3 regions of the Streptomyces sp. NPDC096311 genome follow, and region 1 is predicted to be linked to each of the others. Evidence: riboswitches for the same ligand, from Rfam matches in the RefSeq annotation. Region 1 holds a riboswitch; each other region holds the start of a gene.
What was found. Region 1 has a riboswitch for S-adenosylmethionine ahead of thrC (threonine synthase). Riboswitches for the same ligand answer to the same signal wherever they lie in the genome.
Positions count from the first base shown of each region.

Region 2: it holds a riboswitch for S-adenosylmethionine, as region 1 does, so the genes downstream of both, ACIRA5_RS15825 (putative leader peptide) here and thrC (threonine synthase) in region 1, are expected to answer to the same signal.
Region 3: it holds a riboswitch for S-adenosylmethionine, as region 1 does, so the genes downstream of both, ACIRA5_RS04815 (aminotransferase class V-fold PLP-dependent enzyme) here and thrC (threonine synthase) in region 1, are expected to answer to the same signal.

Region 1 is NZ_JBIWFN010000003.1:534,033-539,408, reverse strand. It holds gene ACIRA5_RS10705 (trehalose-6-phosphate synthase) at 1-1,158, opposite strand, end outside; gene ACIRA5_RS10700 (glucosyl-3-phosphoglycerate synthase) at 1,270-2,214, opposite strand; SAM riboswitch class I at 2,402-2,548, shown strand; gene thrC (threonine synthase) at 2,566-3,879, shown strand; gene ACIRA5_RS10690 (MoaD/ThiS family protein) at 3,982-4,257, shown strand; gene ACIRA5_RS10685 (cold-shock protein) at 4,718-4,924, shown strand; gene groL (chaperonin GroEL) at 5,291-5,376, shown strand, end outside.
Region 2 is NZ_JBIWFN010000005.1:347,961-353,336, forward strand. It holds gene ACIRA5_RS15800 (dioxygenase) at 1-789, shown strand, start outside; gene ACIRA5_RS15805 (maleylpyruvate isomerase family mycothiol-dependent enzyme) at 845-1,639, shown strand; gene ACIRA5_RS15810 (MarR family winged helix-turn-helix transcriptional regulator) at 1,664-2,209, opposite strand; gene ACIRA5_RS15815 (YceI family protein) at 2,366-2,881, shown strand; gene ACIRA5_RS15820 (cell envelope biogenesis protein OmpA) at 2,947-3,636, opposite strand; gene ACIRA5_RS15825 (putative leader peptide) at 3,874-3,954, opposite strand; SAM riboswitch class IV at 3,985-4,131, opposite strand; gene ACIRA5_RS15830 (amino acid ABC transporter permease) at 4,601-5,376, shown strand, end outside.
Region 3 is NZ_JBIWFN010000002.1:44,319-49,694, forward strand. It holds gene ACIRA5_RS04800 (hypothetical protein) at 1-214, opposite strand, end outside; gene ACIRA5_RS04805 (rhomboid family intramembrane serine protease) at 367-1,098, shown strand; gene ACIRA5_RS04810 (Lrp/AsnC family transcriptional regulator) at 1,095-1,376, shown strand; gene ACIRA5_RS04815 (aminotransferase class V-fold PLP-dependent enzyme) at 1,439-2,800, opposite strand; SAM riboswitch class IV at 3,002-3,118, opposite strand; gene trpD (anthranilate phosphoribosyltransferase) at 3,266-4,330, opposite strand; gene ACIRA5_RS04825 (cytochrome bc complex cytochrome b subunit) at 4,486-5,376, opposite strand, start outside.

The DNA.
Region 1 (5,376 bases):
GTCGGAGACGACCGGCACCTCCTTGGCGACGAGGTTCATGCCGTCGCGGATGGGGTTGACGAGGGCGACGTCGGCGAGCCGGTAGGCGGCCAGGGAGCGGGCGAAGTCGTCCTTGACGTGAAGGACGACCGGGGTCCAACCCGGGGTCCCGTACTGGGAGTTGATCTCGGTCGCCACCCGCTGGACCTCGGCCGTGTAGTCGCGGTAGACGGCCAGGTCCTGACGGGAGGGGTAGGCGAAGGCCACGTGGACGACGCGCTCGCGCCACTCCGGGTGGTCCTCCAGCAGCTGCCGGTACGCCAGCAGGCCCCGCACGATGTTCTTCGACAGCTCGGTCCGGTCGACCCGCACGATCGTCCTGCGGCCCTCGCCGATCTGCTCGCGCAGCGCGGCCATACGGTCCGCGACGTCCGCCTCGTGCGAGCGCCTGCGCAGGAAGTCCGCGTCCGCGCCGAGCCCGTGCACGCCGATCCGGGTGTCGCCGAGCCCGCCGACGAGCGCGTCGCAGCAGGCGGTGAACGCATCCGCCCAGCGCTGGGTGAGAAAGCCGAGCCGGTCCGCGCCGAGCATGCCGCGCAGCACCTGTTCGGCGATGTCGTCGGGCAGCATCCGGAAGTAGTCGACCGGCGCCCAGGGGGTGTGCGAGAAGTGGCCGATCCGCAGGTCGGGGCGGAGCTCGCGGAGCATCCCGGGGACGAGGGTCAGGTGGTAGTCCTGGACGATCACCACCGCGCCCCGCGCGGCCTCCGCGGCCAGCGCTTCGGCGAACGCGCGGTTGTACGCCTCGTACGACGCCCACTGGCGCCGGAACTCCGCGTCGAAGACCGGCTCCAGCGGGGTCTGGTACAGCATGTGGTGGACGAACCACAGCACGGAGTTGGCGATGCCGTTGTACGCGTCCGCGTGCACGTCGGCGTCGATGTCCAGCATCCGTACGCCGTCCTCGGCGACCCCGCGCCGGACCGCCTCGCGGTCGCCGTCGCCGAGCGCCGAGCACACCCACAGGGCCCCCGCGTCCGGCCCGATCGCGGAGAGGCCCGAGACCAGCCCGCCGCCACCGCGCCGGGCGCGCAGCGAGCCGTCCTCCTGGACCTCGTAGGTGACCGGGCCGCGGTTGGAGGCGACGAGGATGTTGTGGGCGCCTTGCGTTGAAGCCATGCCTCGAAACTTAGCCCCGGGTGGAAACGCTCAAACGTTCCCTTCAGCCGTATGCCGTCCGCGGGCCGGTGGGGGCTTGTCGCGCGGCCCCGCGCCCCTGACGGGGCGCTTCTACGCCGCCCTTCGTTTCTGGTATTCGGAGATTTCGACCATCGGCGGACGTTCCTCCGTGTCCACCGAGTACGTGCGCGGCTCGAAACCGTCCCCGCCCCGTTCGAACTGGGTGAGGGCCGGGCGGATCAGGTGGCCGCGGGCCAGCCGGAGCTGGGCCGTGCGGTAGATCGCGGCGGACATCCGGCCCAGCGCCTGCCCGTCCTGGTGGCGGTGCTTGCGCACGCCCACGTCGACCTGGGCGAGCGCGTCCAGGCCCACCAGGTGCAGGGCGTCGACCAGCATGCCCAGCTCGATCCCGTACCCGACGGGGAAGGGGAGCTGTTCGAGCAGCGAGCGGCGGGCCGCGTACTCCCCGCCGAGCGGCTGCACGAAGCCGGCCAGCTGCGGCCAGTGCATGTTGAGGAGGGGGCGGGCCATGAGTTCGGTGACCCGGCCGCCCTGCCCCGCCGCACCGCCGAGCGGACGGTCGTACATCGCCTTGACGAGGTCCACACCGGGCTCGGTGAGCAGCGGCCCCACGATCCCGGAGACGAAGTCCGAGGAGAACTCCTTCAGGTCCGCGTCGATGAAACAGATGATGTCCCCGCTCGTCACGAGGAGGGAACGCCACAGCACCTCGCCCTTGCCGGGCACGGCCGGGATGCGCGGCAGGATCTCGTCCCGGTGCACCACGCGCGCGCCCGCCGCGGCGGCCACCTGCGAGGTGCGGTCGGTCGAGCCCGAGTCGACGACGACGATCTCGTCGACGAGGGGCACCTGCTGCATCAGGTCGTGGCGGATGACGGCGACGATCTCGCCGACCGTCTCCTCCTCGTTCAGCGCGGGCAGGACGACGCTCACCGAGGAGCCCGTGGCCCGTTTGGCGGACATGAGTCTGTGGAGCGGGCGATCGGTCACGGACCAGGAGCGATTGCTCAGCCAGCGCTCAGTTTCCTTCAGCACAGTCTGCGGCTCCTCACTGTCTGATCACCCGGTGTCTCACGGTGTGATCCATCTCGCGGTTCGGACGACTATCTCAACTGTCCAGGCCTTCGGTTACAGTCTTGAACAACGCGGATGACCATCGCATGTCGTAGATCATCTGCGGACCATCGCTCCACACGCGCCACCGCACGACACAACCGAATACCGCTCATCCAGAGGGGCAGAGGGATACGGCCCGATGAAGCCCCGGCAACCCTCCAGCTGGTCCGGTCACATTGATGTGGCGAGGCTCCCGGCTTGGGAAGGTGCCAAATCCGTCTCACGGCGAAGTGCGTCGTGAGGAAGATGAGGAGAAAGGGCCTCGCCTCCATGGCTGCGCAGACTGTTGCAAGCACCACGAACCCTGTCGCGGGCGACACCACCACCGTAGTCGGTGTGGATCTCGGACCCGCCGCCGCGCTTTCCTGCCGCGAGTGCGGGCACCGCGTGCCGCTCGGCCCGGTGTTCGCCTGCGAGGAGTGTTTCGGCCCGCTGGAGATCGCGTACGACTTCTCGGCCTACGAAACCGAAGAACTCCGGGCGCGCATCGAAGCGGGCCCCGCGAACATCTGGCGCTATGCGCCGCTGCTGCCCGTCCCGGCCGACGTCGCCGACAAGCCGAACATCAACCCCGGCTGGACCAAGCTCGTCAAGGCCGACAACCTCGCCCGCGAGCTGGGCGTCGAGGCCGGCAAGCTCTTCGTCAAGGACGACTCCGGCAACCCGACGCACTCCTTCAAGGACCGCGTCGTCGCCCAGGCCATCGAGGCCGCCCGCGCGTTCGGCTTCACCACTCTCTCCTGCTCCTCCACGGGCAACCTCGCCGGCGCCGTCGGTGCCGCCGCCGCCCGCGCCGGCTTCCGCTCCTGCGTGTTCATCCCGCACGACCTGGAGCAGGGCAAGGTCGTCATGGCCGCGATCTACGGCGGCGAGCTCGTCGGTATCGAGGGCAACTACGACGACGTGAACCGCTTCTGCTCCGAGCTGATCGGCGACCCGGCCGGCGAGGGCTGGGGCTTCGTCAACGTCAACCTGCGGCCGTACTACGCGGAGGGCTCCAAGACCCTGGCGTACGAGATCTGCGAGCAGCTGGGGTGGAAGCTCCCCGACCAGCTGGTGATCCCCATCGCCTCCGGCTCCCAGCTCACGAAGATCGACAAGGGTCTTCAGGAGCTGATCAAGCTCGGACTGGTCGAGGACAAGCCGTACAAGATCTTCGGTGCCCAGGCCGAGGGGTGCTCGCCGGTGTCCGTCGCCTACAAGGCGGGCCACGACGTCGTACGGCCCCAGAAGCCGAACACCATCGCCAAGTCGCTCGCCATCGGCAACCCGGCCGACGGGCCGTACGTGCTGGACATCGCGCGGCGCACGGGCGGGGCCGTGGAGGACGTGAACGACGAGCAGGTCGTCGACGCGATCAAGCTGCTCGCGCGGACGGAGGGGATCTTCGCCGAGACCGCCGGTGGCGTGACCGTCGGTGTCACGCGCAAGCTGATCGAGAACGGGCTGCTCGACCCGACGCTCACCACCGTCGTGCTCAACACCGGTGACGGCCTCAAGACGCTGGACGCGGTGGCCGGGACGGGGCTGACCGCGACCATTCGTCCCAACCTGGACTCTTTCCGAGAGGCCGGGCTCGCTTAGGGCTTGGCTCGGAGGGTTGTTTGTTTGCCGCGGGCCGGTGGGGGCCGGTCGCGCGGTTCCCCGCGCCCCTCTGGGGCGCTACCCGACCGGAGGTCACAAGGAATGAGCGTCAACGTCCGCATCCCCACCATCCTGCGCACCTACACCGGTGGTCAGGCCGAGGTGACGGCCGAGGGTGGGACCCTCGGTGAGGTCATCGCGGATCTGGAGAAGAACCACACGGGTATCGCCGCGCGCGTCCTGGACGACCAGGGCAAGCTGCGCCGGTTCGTCAACGTCTATGTGAACGACGACGACGTCCGCTTCGAGCAGGGTCTGGAGACGGCGACACCGGACGGCGCGGGCGTCTCGATCATTCCCGCCGTCGCCGGCGGCTGACCGCCTCGCGAGTCGTTACCCAGGGTGAGATAGTTACCTTGGGTAATGTCAATTACCGAGAGTTCATCGAATTGCCCCCTCCGTGAGAGAAGCGGAGGGGGCAATTCTGTATGGTTGAGCGCGGTACAGTTGGGGAACCCGCTCCACTTTGCATGCCGGGCGCATATGAGTTCGTGCCCGAAGTCCGGCAAGAAGTAGCCAAAGTGTCCCGCGCTTTTGAGCCTTATACGGCTTTTATGGGGCCCGACTTGCCCTGAATCTTCGCAAATTCTTCCCATATTCCCGATCGGTCGTGCCCGGAATTCTCGTCCGATTGACCTGTTGCAGACGGCAGTTGGACAGATACATTCAGCCGCGGTCGACGCGTTCCGGCGCACACCCCCAACCGTTGGGGGGTGAGGTCTGACCCGGGCCCGCGAAGTGCGGTCCTGTGCAAGGGCCAGTAATAGGGGAGTTAGGCATGGCTCAGGGCACCGTCAAGTGGTTCAACGCGGAGAAGGGGTACGGCTTCATCGCGGTCGACGGTGGTGCGGATGTATTCGTCCACTACAGCGCGATTCAGATGGACGGCTACCGCACCCTGGAAGAGGGTCAGCGGGTCGATTTCGAGATCTCGCAGGGCCAGAAAGGGCCGCAGGCGGACATGGTCCGACTCGCGACCAGCTGAAGCACGCGCCGACTGACTGTTCGACGTGACGAAGGGCTCGTATCCCCTGGGGGTACGAGCCCTTCGGCCTGTCCGCACGCGGCCGTGGGCCCGCTCGACACTGTCGTGGGCCCGCTCGCGCACCGGCGCGACGCGCGGGTTGCGCGCCCCTTCTCACCTGCGGATCAAGGGAAGGCGCTTGCACTCGGCAGGGGCGAGTGCTAATCATTGGCGTTAGCACTCTGAAGGTGAGAGTGATAACGAAGGACCGGGTCGGTGAGGCCCGCAGGCCAGGTGGTGCAAGGAACCACGGGGCAGGCAGGCCGTCCGTCGCGGGCGCCAGCGCGGTCCGGAGCAATCCACCCCAGTCCGGGAGGACCACTTCACATGGCCAAGATCATCGCGTTCGACGAGGAGGCACGGCGCGGTCTCGAGCGCGGGATGAACCAGCTCGCCGACGCCGTCAAGGTCAC
Region 2 (5,376 bases), on a different contig from region 1:
CCCGCCGACGGGCCGCTGCCCGCTCTGTACCTGAGCCACGGCGCGCCCCCGCTGTTCGACGACGGACCCTGGCTGCGGGAACTGTTCGAGTGGGCCCAGTCCCTGCCGAAGCCGAAGAGCGTCCTGATCGTCTCCGCACACTGGGAGGCGGCACCGCTGTGCCTGTCCGCCCCGGCGGCGCACACCCCGCTCGTCTACGACTTCGGCGGCTTCCATCCGCGTTACTACACGATGACGTACGACACCCCCGACGCGACCGCCCTCGCGCACCGCGTGGCCGGGACCATGCCGGACGGCGAGTCGCTGTACCAGCACCCCTCCCGCGGCCTCGACCACGGAGCCTGGGTGCCGCTGATGGCCATGTACCCCTTGGGTGACATCCCGGTGCTCCAGCTCAGCCTGCCCACCCACGACCCCGGCCGGCTTCTCGAACTCGGAGCCCGGCTCGGCCCCTTGCGGCAAGAGGGCGTCCTCGTGATCGGCTCGGGCTTCATGACGCACGGGCTGCCCTTCCTCACCCGCGAGATGCTGACGACGGGCGAAGTGCCGGGCTGGTCCTCGGACTTCGACACCTGGGTCGCCGACGCGCTCGCCCGCGGTGACGTAGACGAACTCGCGGCCTTCCGGACCAGGGCACCCGGAATGCCGTACGCCCATCCGACGGTTGACCACTACATTCCGCTGTTCGTCACGCTGGGCGCCGCCCCGAGTGCCGACCGGGCGGTGCGCACCACCGTCGAGGGTTTCATGATGGGCTTCTCCAAGCGGTCCTTCCAGACCGCGGTGTGAACCCTTGAACCCTCCGTACCGACACAAACCGCTGCCACTTCGACGGAGTTGAGACATGAACGACCGTGCCGACCGGACCATCGACGCCCTGCGCGGCGGACACGACTACCTGACCGCCGTGGTGCACGGGCTCGCCACGGCCGACCTCACCCGGCCGTCCGGGGCCTCGGAGTGGGACGTGTCCCAGGTCCTCAGCCACCTGGGCAGCGGTGCGGAGATCGGCCTCGCCTCCCTGGAGGGCGCGCTGAACGGCACCGGGCCCAAGGACGGCGACTTCAACAAGTCGGTGTGGGCGCGCTGGGACGCGATGTCCCCGGTCGAGCGCGCCGAGAGCTTCGTGACCGCCAACGAGGCGCTGGTGCGCGGGTACGAGGCTCTCGACCCGCGGGCCCGTGCCGAACTCCGGGTCGACCTCGGCTTCCTGCCCGCGCCCGTGGACGTCGCGACGGTGGCGGGTCTGCGGCTCGGCGAGTTCACCCACCACACCTGGGACGTCGAGGTGGCCTTCGACCGTACGGCGGTCCTGGCGCCCGCCGCGGTCGAGCCCCTCCTCGACCAGGCCGGACTGCTCATGGGCTTCCTCGGCAAGGTCGAGGCGCTCGACGGGCGGCAGGTTCGGCTCGCGGTTCACACCACCGCTCCCCGGCGCGCGTTCGGGCTCGACCTGTTCGACGCGATCGCGCTCACCGACGAGCCGGCCGAGCCCGACGCCGTCCTGAGCGCACCGGCCGAGTGGTGGCTGCGGCTCGTCACCGGCCGCCACGCCGCCACCCACACCCCGGCCGAGGTGACCCTCAAGGGCGACACCCTCACCCTGGACGACCTGCGACGCGTCTTCCCCGGGTTCTGATCCGCCGGTCCATCCCCTGAGGGGCTACTTCCCCGGCCCCTCGGGGGCCGCATCGCCACCCTCGACCCGCCCGGAGTCCGCACCGGGACACGGCGAGGGTGGCAGCAAGTCATGCAGGGCCTCGTAGCGCTGCACGCAGGCCGTCTGTGCGATGGCCTGTGAGACGGCGTCGGCCAGCGGGCCCGTGGACTCGCGCAGCAGCCGACGCGCCTTGTCCGTGAGGGCCACCTCGATACCGCGCCGGTCGCCGCACGCCGAGCGCCGTGTGATCAGTCCCGCGTGCTGCAGACACGCCACCTGATAGGTCAGCCGCGTCTTGGGGCGGCCCAGCAGTTCCGCGATCTGGGTCATCCGCAGGCCGGATCCGGGCTGGTCGGCCAACAGGCACAGCACCAGGAACTCGTCGTGCGAGACGTCGAGGGCGTCTTTGACGCGGGTGCGCAGTTGCTGCTCGATCGCCCCAGCCGCCGCCAGGAGACGCATCCAGGCCCGCAGCGGGGCGGGCAACAGCTCACCGTCGCCCGACGGCTCGCGTTCGGGCAGGTCAGCGGGGTTGGAAGGGTCGGCCATAGTGTCACAGTCTACCGGTTGTCCAAATTTGAAGAACCGGCTAGCGTGGAGTCATCCAAATTTGGATGACCGCGTTGTCCCCACAGTCCCCGTGTGCCGCGCGCCCCGTGCGTCGCGCACCCCTGTGCACTGCCCGTAACCGTCTGGAGAACTCTCATGACCGTCGCCGTCGAAACCGGCCTGTGGCAGCTCGACCCCGCCCGTACCACCGTCGCCATCAAGCACAAGACGATGTGGGGCATGGTCACCGTGAAGGGCACCTTCACCGGAGTCGTCGGAGAGGGCGAGGTCCAGCCCGACGGGACCGCCCGCGGCACCATCACCCTGGATGTCGCGTCCCTGGACACGAAGAACGCCAAGCGGGACGAGCACCTCCGCTCCGCCGACCTCTTCGACGCCGACCGCCACCCCACGATCACCTTCGCCGTCCGCGAGGCCGTCCTCGGTCAGGACGACACCGTGGAGATCAACGGGCAGCTGACCGTGCGCGGCATCAGCCGGCCGCAGCCCGTCACCGGCCGGGTGACCGGGGCGAGCGCCGACACCGTCACGCTCACCGCGGAGTTCATCGTGGACCGCGACCAGTTCGACATGGGCTGGAACCAGATGGGCATGATCCGCGGCCTGACGACCGTCACCGGCACGCTCGTCTTCACCCGCGCCAAGGGCTGAGCCGACGCGGCGCCGGGGCCCGGGCCCTGAGGCCCAGCCGGCCCCGGCGACCTTGGCGTACGCGCTCAGCGCACCTTGCCGTGGAAGGCCGGGTGGGCGTCGAGCCGACGTACGTAGTCCCGGAGCCGTCCATAGGGGGAGAGGGACTCCGTCGGGCCGAGTTGGGTCAGGGCCACCCAGAGATCGACGTCCGCGGCCGTCAGCTCGTCGCCCAACGCGTGGATGTGCGAGGCGAGTTGCCGGTCCAGCGACTGGAGTGCCGTCGTGCGCGCAAGCGGCGGCGCGGCGGGGGTGACGTCCCGGTCGAGGAGTTCGCGCAAGGCGTCGATGTCCGCGATGAGGGCCGGTGGGTTCAGCCGGGGGAGGCGGGCGTCGCCCTGACAGACCGGCAGTCCGGCGAGGTCACGCAGGATGTCCGGCGTGTGGTTGCTCACGATCCGTCCGCTCCAACGGTCGCACAGCGCGGGCGCGGTGAGCGGACCGTCGTAGTGGTGCCAGGTGGCCTCGTACGCGCCGCGCAGTGCGGCGAACGCCTCGGGTGTCTCGGCGGGACGCGTCAGCAGCGTGGCGGCGACCGAGTCGTGGAGACCGAGCAGCTCCAGGGTGATCGAGATGCGCAGCGAGCGCGGACAGCCCTCGGCGAGGTACAGCTGATAGCGGTGCGGCGCCGGGTAGAAGCCGCCGGCCAGGCCGACGCCGATGCGGCTGCGGATGCGGTGGGGGCGAGGGGCGGCGAGCGAGACTGTCTTGGGCATGACTCTCCAGGCAACGTCGAAGCCCCCGCGACCCGTTGGGCGGCGGTGGCGGAACGGAGTGACTGCGCTGACGTACGGGCCGGTCCGGATCGCGGGACGTACCTGACCGGACGAAGCGGGTCGGGTGAAGTCCGCTGCGGTTCGGCAGCACCCTGAAGGGGTGCGGGGAACTGCGCGACCGGCCACGAGGGCGCCGTAGACGATCGACGGCACATCCCGGCACTTCCAGCCGAGCGCTCAGTACGCGCTGGAGACCCGCTGCAGATCGATGTGCAGGCGCCTGGTCAGACCGTTCGTGCTCCTCCTGGCCATTCCCATCGCTCCCGTGTCCGGGGCTCGCGAGAGGCGAGACCACGCTTGCCCCACCGCACCGGCGGGACCCGGTCGTCACCCGGGGCACCCCGTCGCGGTGGAAGGGTTGCCTGTCAGCGGGCCGGGGCCGATCACCGCGTCGAACGGGAGGAACCCGCACGACGGGCGCTGACAATCGTGACCGTCCCCGTCAGTCTCGGTGCGGTCCGCTGAGCCGTCAAGAAGGCATATGCGCGGTCTCACCACGTGGTCGTTCCGGCCGGAGCGCGTTGACATTCGTTTGGGGCCGTGCCTAACTTACGCCGCATCGGACCGGATCGATTCCGGTGCGTTCGAGGCCCAGCGGGGCGGAATGGTGACGGTGAACGCGATGTGCGCAGCTGACGGGACGACCGCTTCGCGGCGCCACGGCTGCCCAGCCGCCGCACTGTGTTGTAGCTCCCGCGGTGCCCGCTGTCTCTGTCAGGGCTGACCGCTTCCGCCTTCCGCGGCGTTGAACGTCCGCACGGCTCGGCCTCCCTCGCCCGCCGCCCTGACGGCGCGCTGTCGATGAGCATCTCCTCCCTCCGTACCCCCTGACATCCGTCTGTCCCCGCGCGCACCGCCGTCGTACGGGCCGGCGGCGGTGTGTCCGCATTCGTTGGAGCCCTCCATGAGTGAATCCCTGGGCTCCGCCGTGCCGTTGAGCACGACGGAGCCCCGCCCGGCCGCGGCACAACGCGTGCTGCCCCTGCGCCACCCCGGCCGCTGGATCGCCTCGGCCATCGCGCTCGTCGTGGTCGCCCAGATCGTCCACGGGCTGGCGACCAACCCCTTCTTCCAGTGGGACCGGTTCGCGTACTGGTTCCTGCGTCCCACGATCCTCGACGGCCTGCTCATCACCCTCGAAGTGACGCTCTTCAGCGCCGTGTTGGGCCTGCTCGGCGGCATTCTGCTCGCCCTGGCCCGACTCTCCAGGAGCCCCGTGCTGCGCGCGGTGAGCTGGGTCTACATCTGGCTGTTCCGCTCGGTGCCGCTCATCGTCGTCCTGCTCTTCCTCTACAACTTCAGCGCGCTCTACAAGACGCTGAGCCTCGGCGTCCCCTTCGGCCCCGCCTTCCTCACCTTCGACGAGTCCCGGCTCGCCACCGACATGGTCGTCGCGGTCGTCGGACTGAGCCTCAACGAGGCGGCGTACGCGGCGGAAGTGGTCCGCGGCGGCGTCCTCTCCGTCGACCAGGGTCAGCACGAGGCGGCCTCCGCACTCGGTCTGCCCAAGGGCTACCAGTTCACGAGGATCGTGTTCCCACAGGCGCTGCGCTCCATCACCCCGAACTACGTCAACCAGCTGATCGGCCTGATCAAGGGCACGTCGCTGGTCTTCTACGTCTCGCTGCTCGACCTCTTCGGCTCGGTGCAGAGCATGGGCTCCACCTACCCCGGCGACAT
Region 3 (5,376 bases), on a different contig from region 1:
CCAGTTCCACCTGGTCCACCGCGTTGCACCACCGGCAGCGCACCGACTCGATGGTCTCACTGACCACCTTGCGCTCCTCGACGTTCGGCTCACCGGCCAGGTCGAGGTGCACATACTCGACGACCTTGGACGAGCGGGTCACGTCGAATCGCGTGAGGTTGCCGCAGAGTGTGCAGCGCCAGCGAGTCTCGGCGGTCGGGAGGGGAACCGTCATGTGGCAGTCGCTTTCCTTCTAGTGTCCGTCCAACGCCGGTCTCCGGCGCGTGTGGCTCGTTACCCTACGGCCTGGCGGGTACTCGACGCTCGGCCGTCCACGGCGGCGAGGCACTCTGCGCGCATCGGTCCGGTTACGTCATGCTCTGTCCCATGATCAGTACCTGGGGTACGGCGGTCGGCAGGACGATGCGCGGTCAGTCCGCGCCGGTGACGTACGGGCTGATCTTCCTGTGCTGCCTGATCTTCCTGATCGGTCCCGCCTCGGGACTCAATCCGTCGTTCGGCACCGGGGACGCGCTGGTGGTCGCCCAGCGGGCCTACTTCCGGCGCTGGGGCGTGATCCCCGCCGAGCTCTTCGACGGGACCCCGAGCGCCTGGCTCACCCCGGCCACGGCCCTGTTCATCCACGGCAGCTGGCTCCACCTCCTGGGCAACATGCTCTTCTTCTACGTCTTCGGAGCGATGACCGAGGAACGCATGGGCCACGTCCAGTTCGTCGTCTTCTACGTGGTCTGCGGCTACCTCGCTCTGCTGGGTTACGCGATCGCCAACTCCGGCTCAGAGCAGACGCTGGTCGGCGCCTCGGGGGCGATCTCCGCGGTCCTCGGAGCGTTCCTGTACCTGTTCCCCAGGGCCCGGGTGACCAGTCTCTTCCCGTTCCTCTTCTTCTTGCCGCTGCGCTTCCCCGCCTGGGTCGTGCTGCCCTTCTGGGTGACCCTGCAATGGCTGGCGGCGGGCCGCAGCTCCTCGGGCCCCGGGGTCGCCTATCTGGCCCACCTGGTGGGCTTCTCGCTGGGCTTCGTCTACGCGTGGGTGCGGTTCGGGCGGCCGACTAGAGTGAAAACCCCAGCAGCAGCACCCGAGGGAGAAAACCAGCCGTGATCACCGCGATCGTGCTCATCAAGACCAGCGTGGACCGGATCCCCGAGATCGCCGAGTCGATCGCCGCGCTGGACAGTGTCAGCGAGGTCTTCTCCGTCACCGGTACGTACGACCTGATCGCCATGGTCCGGGTGAAGGCCCACGACGACCTGGCGGACGTCATCCCCGGCAAGATCAGCAAGATCCCCGGCGTCGAGGGGACGGACACCCACGTCGCGTTCCGCACGTACTCCCAGCACGACCTGGAAGCGGCGTTCGCCATCGGCCTCGACAGCTAGGCACAGCCGCGGGGTCCATTCGGGGATGTGGGGGCGGAGCCCCCACGTGCCCCCGGCCGGCCTCAGACCGCCGGGACGCAGCGGCCGTCCTCCGTACGGTAGTTCCACTTCGCCCCGTCCCGCACCAGTTCCCGCACCGCGCGCACGAACCGCTCCACATGCTCGTCGGGCGTACCGGCCCCGAAGCTGACGCGGATCGCGTTGAGGGACTTCTCCCCGGGCGCCGCCTCGGGCGCCCCGCACTCCCCCTGCGTCTGCGGATCGCTGCCGAGCAGCGTCCGCACCAGCGGGTGGGCGCAGAACAGACCGTCCCGCACCCCGATCCCGTACTCGGCGGACAGCGCGGCCGCGAAGTGCGAGCTGTTCCAGCCCTCGACGACGAACGAGAGGACGCCGACACGCGGGGCGTCGTCGCCGAAGAGCGACAGGACGCGGACCTCGGGCACCTCGGCCAGACCGGCGCGGACGGCCCCGATCAGCTGCTCCTCGCGGGCGACGAGCGTGTCGAAACCGGCCTCGGTCAGCGCCTTGCAGGCGGAGGCGATGGAGTAGGCGCCGATCACGTTCGGCGAACCGGCCTCGTGCCGGGCCGCGCTCTCGTGCCACTCCACGTCCACGCCGCCGTCCACCCGCCGCGTGACCTTGCGGCTGGCGCCGCCGCCCGCGAGGTACGGCTCGGCCTCGCGCAGCCAGTCGGCGCGGCCCGCGAGCACGCCGGAGCCGAACGGCGCGTACAGCTTGTGCCCGGAGAAGGCGACCCAGTCGACGTCGAGGTCCCGCACGGACACCGGGTGGTGCGGGGCGAGCTGGGCGGCGTCCAGGACGATCCGGGCACCGTGCGCGTGCGCGGCGGCGGCCAGCTCGCGCACCGGCCACAGCTCGCCGGTGACGTTCGAGGCGCCGGTGACGCAGACCAGGGCCGGGCCGTGGGGGTCACGGGCGGCGAGGGCCCGCTCCAGGGCCGTGACGGCCTCCTGCGGGGTGCGGGGCGCGTTGAGGTAGGTGACCCGGGCGTTCTTCCACGGCAGCAGCGAGGCGTGGTGTTCCGTCTCGAAGACGAACACCTGGCAGTCGGCCGGAAGCGTGGCGGCGAGCAGGTTGAGGGAGTCGGTGGTGGAGCGGGTGAAGACGACCTGGTCGCCGCCCCGGCAGTCGAGGAACTCGGCGACGGTCCTGCGGGCGTTCTCGAAGAGGTCGGTGGACAGCTGGGAGAGGTACCCGGCACCGCGGTGCACGCTGCCGTAGTACGGGGCGTACGCGGCGACGTCGTCCCACACCCGCTGGAGGGCGGGGGCGCTGGCGGCGTAGTCGAGCGCGGCGTAGGTGACCTCACCGCCGGTCACGAGCGGGACGGTGACATCTCGCCCCAGAACGGGCAGAGGGGAACAAACAGCCTGGTCGGCGGCAGCGGTGGAGACAGACATGGCGAGCTCCTGTGAGAGGCAGGCGGAATCGCTGCGCGGGCCGGGCGCACGGGGGTACGGGGGTACGGGTGCGCGACTGCACGGCTCGGCGCAGAGAGGAAAGGCAAAAGGGGTGTGCGGAGGCGGGGCTCTACGCCCTATCGCATTCGCTTGCTCACAGAAGGCTCCCTCGAACGACCAGGACCCCTGGGATTCTCGAGGGGTCCGCGCTTGCCGTAGACCTCGCTGCCTACGGCCTGGTCTTCACCCGGGGCACCCCGCCACGGACGGAGGGTTGCCGGACAGCCGGCCGGGGCCTGATGGCTGTCGCTCATGACCTGATACCGCATCCTGCCACAAGATCTTCCCCCCGCAACCCGGCGTCCGTATACCGGGACGCCGAGCGGGGCCCCAAAGATCGCGCAGTTCCCCGCGCCCCTGCAGGGGCGCGGGGAACTGCGCGGGCAACCCCCACCGGCCCGCGGACTACGACTGGCTCGCCGCCACCCAGCGTTCCAGCGTCCGCTTCGCCGCCCCCGAGTCGATCGCCCGCGCCGCCTTCGCCATCCCGGCACGGAGCTGGTCCGCGAGCGGCGCGTCGGTCGGGGACAGGGCTACGAGGGCCGCCGCGGAGTTCAGCAGCACGGCGTCCCGTACGGGCCCCGTCTCGCCGCCCAGCAGGCGACGGGCGACGTCCGCGTTGTAGGACGCGTCGGCGCCGCGCAGGGCCTCCACGGGGACGAGTTCGAGGCCGACGTCACGCGGGTCGAAGCGCTCCTCGGTGACCTTGCCGTCGCGGACGATCCAGACCCGGGACGTCGCGGTGGTGGTCAGCTCGTCCAGGCCGTCGTCGCCGCGGAAGACGAGCGAGGAGTTGCCGCGCTCGGCGAACACGCCCGCCACGATCGGCGCCATGCGCAGGTCCGCGACTCCGACGGCCTGTGCCTTCACCCGCGCCGGGTTCGTCAGCGGACCCAGCACGTTGAACGTGGTCCGGATCCCCAACTGCCCCCGCGCCGCCGCGACATGACGCAGCGCCGGGTGGAACTTCACCGCGAAGCAGAAGGTGATCCCGGCCTCCTCCGCGACCTCGGCCACCCGCTTCGTCGTCAGGTCCAGATTGACGCCGAGCTTCTCCAGGACGTCCGAGGCACCGGACGCGGAGGAAGCGGCCCGGTTGCCGTGCTTGACGACCTTGGCGCCGGTCCCGGCCACGACGATCGACGACATCGTGGAGATGTTCACCGTCTTCGCGCCGTCACCGCCCGTACCGACGATGTCGACGGTGTCCCCGGGCACCTCGATCACGTTGGCGTGCTCGTACATCGTCCGGACGAGACCGGAGATCTCCTCGACCGTCTCGCCCTTGGCCCGCAGCGCCACCGCGAACCCGGCGATCTGCGCGTCCGTCGCCTCGCCGCTCATGATCCGGTCCATCGCCCAGGCCGTGTCGTCCGCGCTCTGGTCGCGGCCCTCGAGCAGGCCGTTCAGCACCACGGGCCAGGAACGGCCCGCCGCGGTGTTGCCTCCAGCGGGGTTCACAGCGCTCATAAGCCGCTCCTGGGTCCGTCGTCCCGGCAAAGGGACGCCTTGTGTAGATGGGAACACCCTATCCAGGCCCGGAGACGGCAAAGAGCCCCCGTCCAGGCAATGGACGGAGGCTCTCGCCGTGGCGATCAGTGAAGACCGGTCAACCGGTCGGAGGATCAGTGGTGGCCGTGGCCGCTCGTGATCTCCTTGTACTCCTCGACCGTGGGCTTGGGGATCTGGCTGTCCTCCCCGTAGAAGCCCTCGCTGAGCTTGGAGCGCAGCCTCTCCGAGCCCTTCACCTTGCGCTCGACACCGTTCTCGTCGACCGTCGCGCCGATCTCGGCGGGCTGGTACTGCTGGTGCGCGGTGAGCGTGTGCAGGGCCTCCTGGCTGAGCGGCTCGTGCACCTCGATGAACTCACCGTGCGGCAGGCGCTTGATGATGCCCGACTCGCGGCCGTGCAGCACCTTGTCCTTGTCGCGGCGCTGGAGGCCGAGGCAGACCCGCTTGGTGATGACGAACACGATCACCGGCACGACGAAGAAGCCGATGCGCACGAACCAGGTGATCGAGTTGATCGACAGGTGGAAGTGCGTGGCCCAGATGTCGTTGCCACCACCGACGAGCAGGACGAAGTACCAGCTGATCCAGGCGGCACCGAACGCGGTCCGGGTCGGGACGTTGCGCGGGCGGTCCAGGATGTGGTGCTCACGCTTGTCGCCGGTGACCCAGGACTCGATGAACGGGTAGACCGCGATCGCGACCAGGACCAGCGGGAAGATCACCAGCGGGATGAACACGCCCAGGACGAGCGTGTGACCCCAGACGTTGATCTCCCAGCCCGGCATGACACGGATCAGGCCCTCGGAGAAGCCCATGTACCAGTCGGGCTGGGCGCCCGTGGACACCATGTCCGGACGGTAGGGGCCCATGGTCCAGATCGGGTTGATCGAGGCGATCGCCGAGATGGCCGCGATGACACCGAAGACCAGGAAGAAGAAGCCTCCGGCCTTGGCCATGTAGACCGGCAGCAGCGGCATGCCGACGACGTTGTTGTTCGTCTTTCC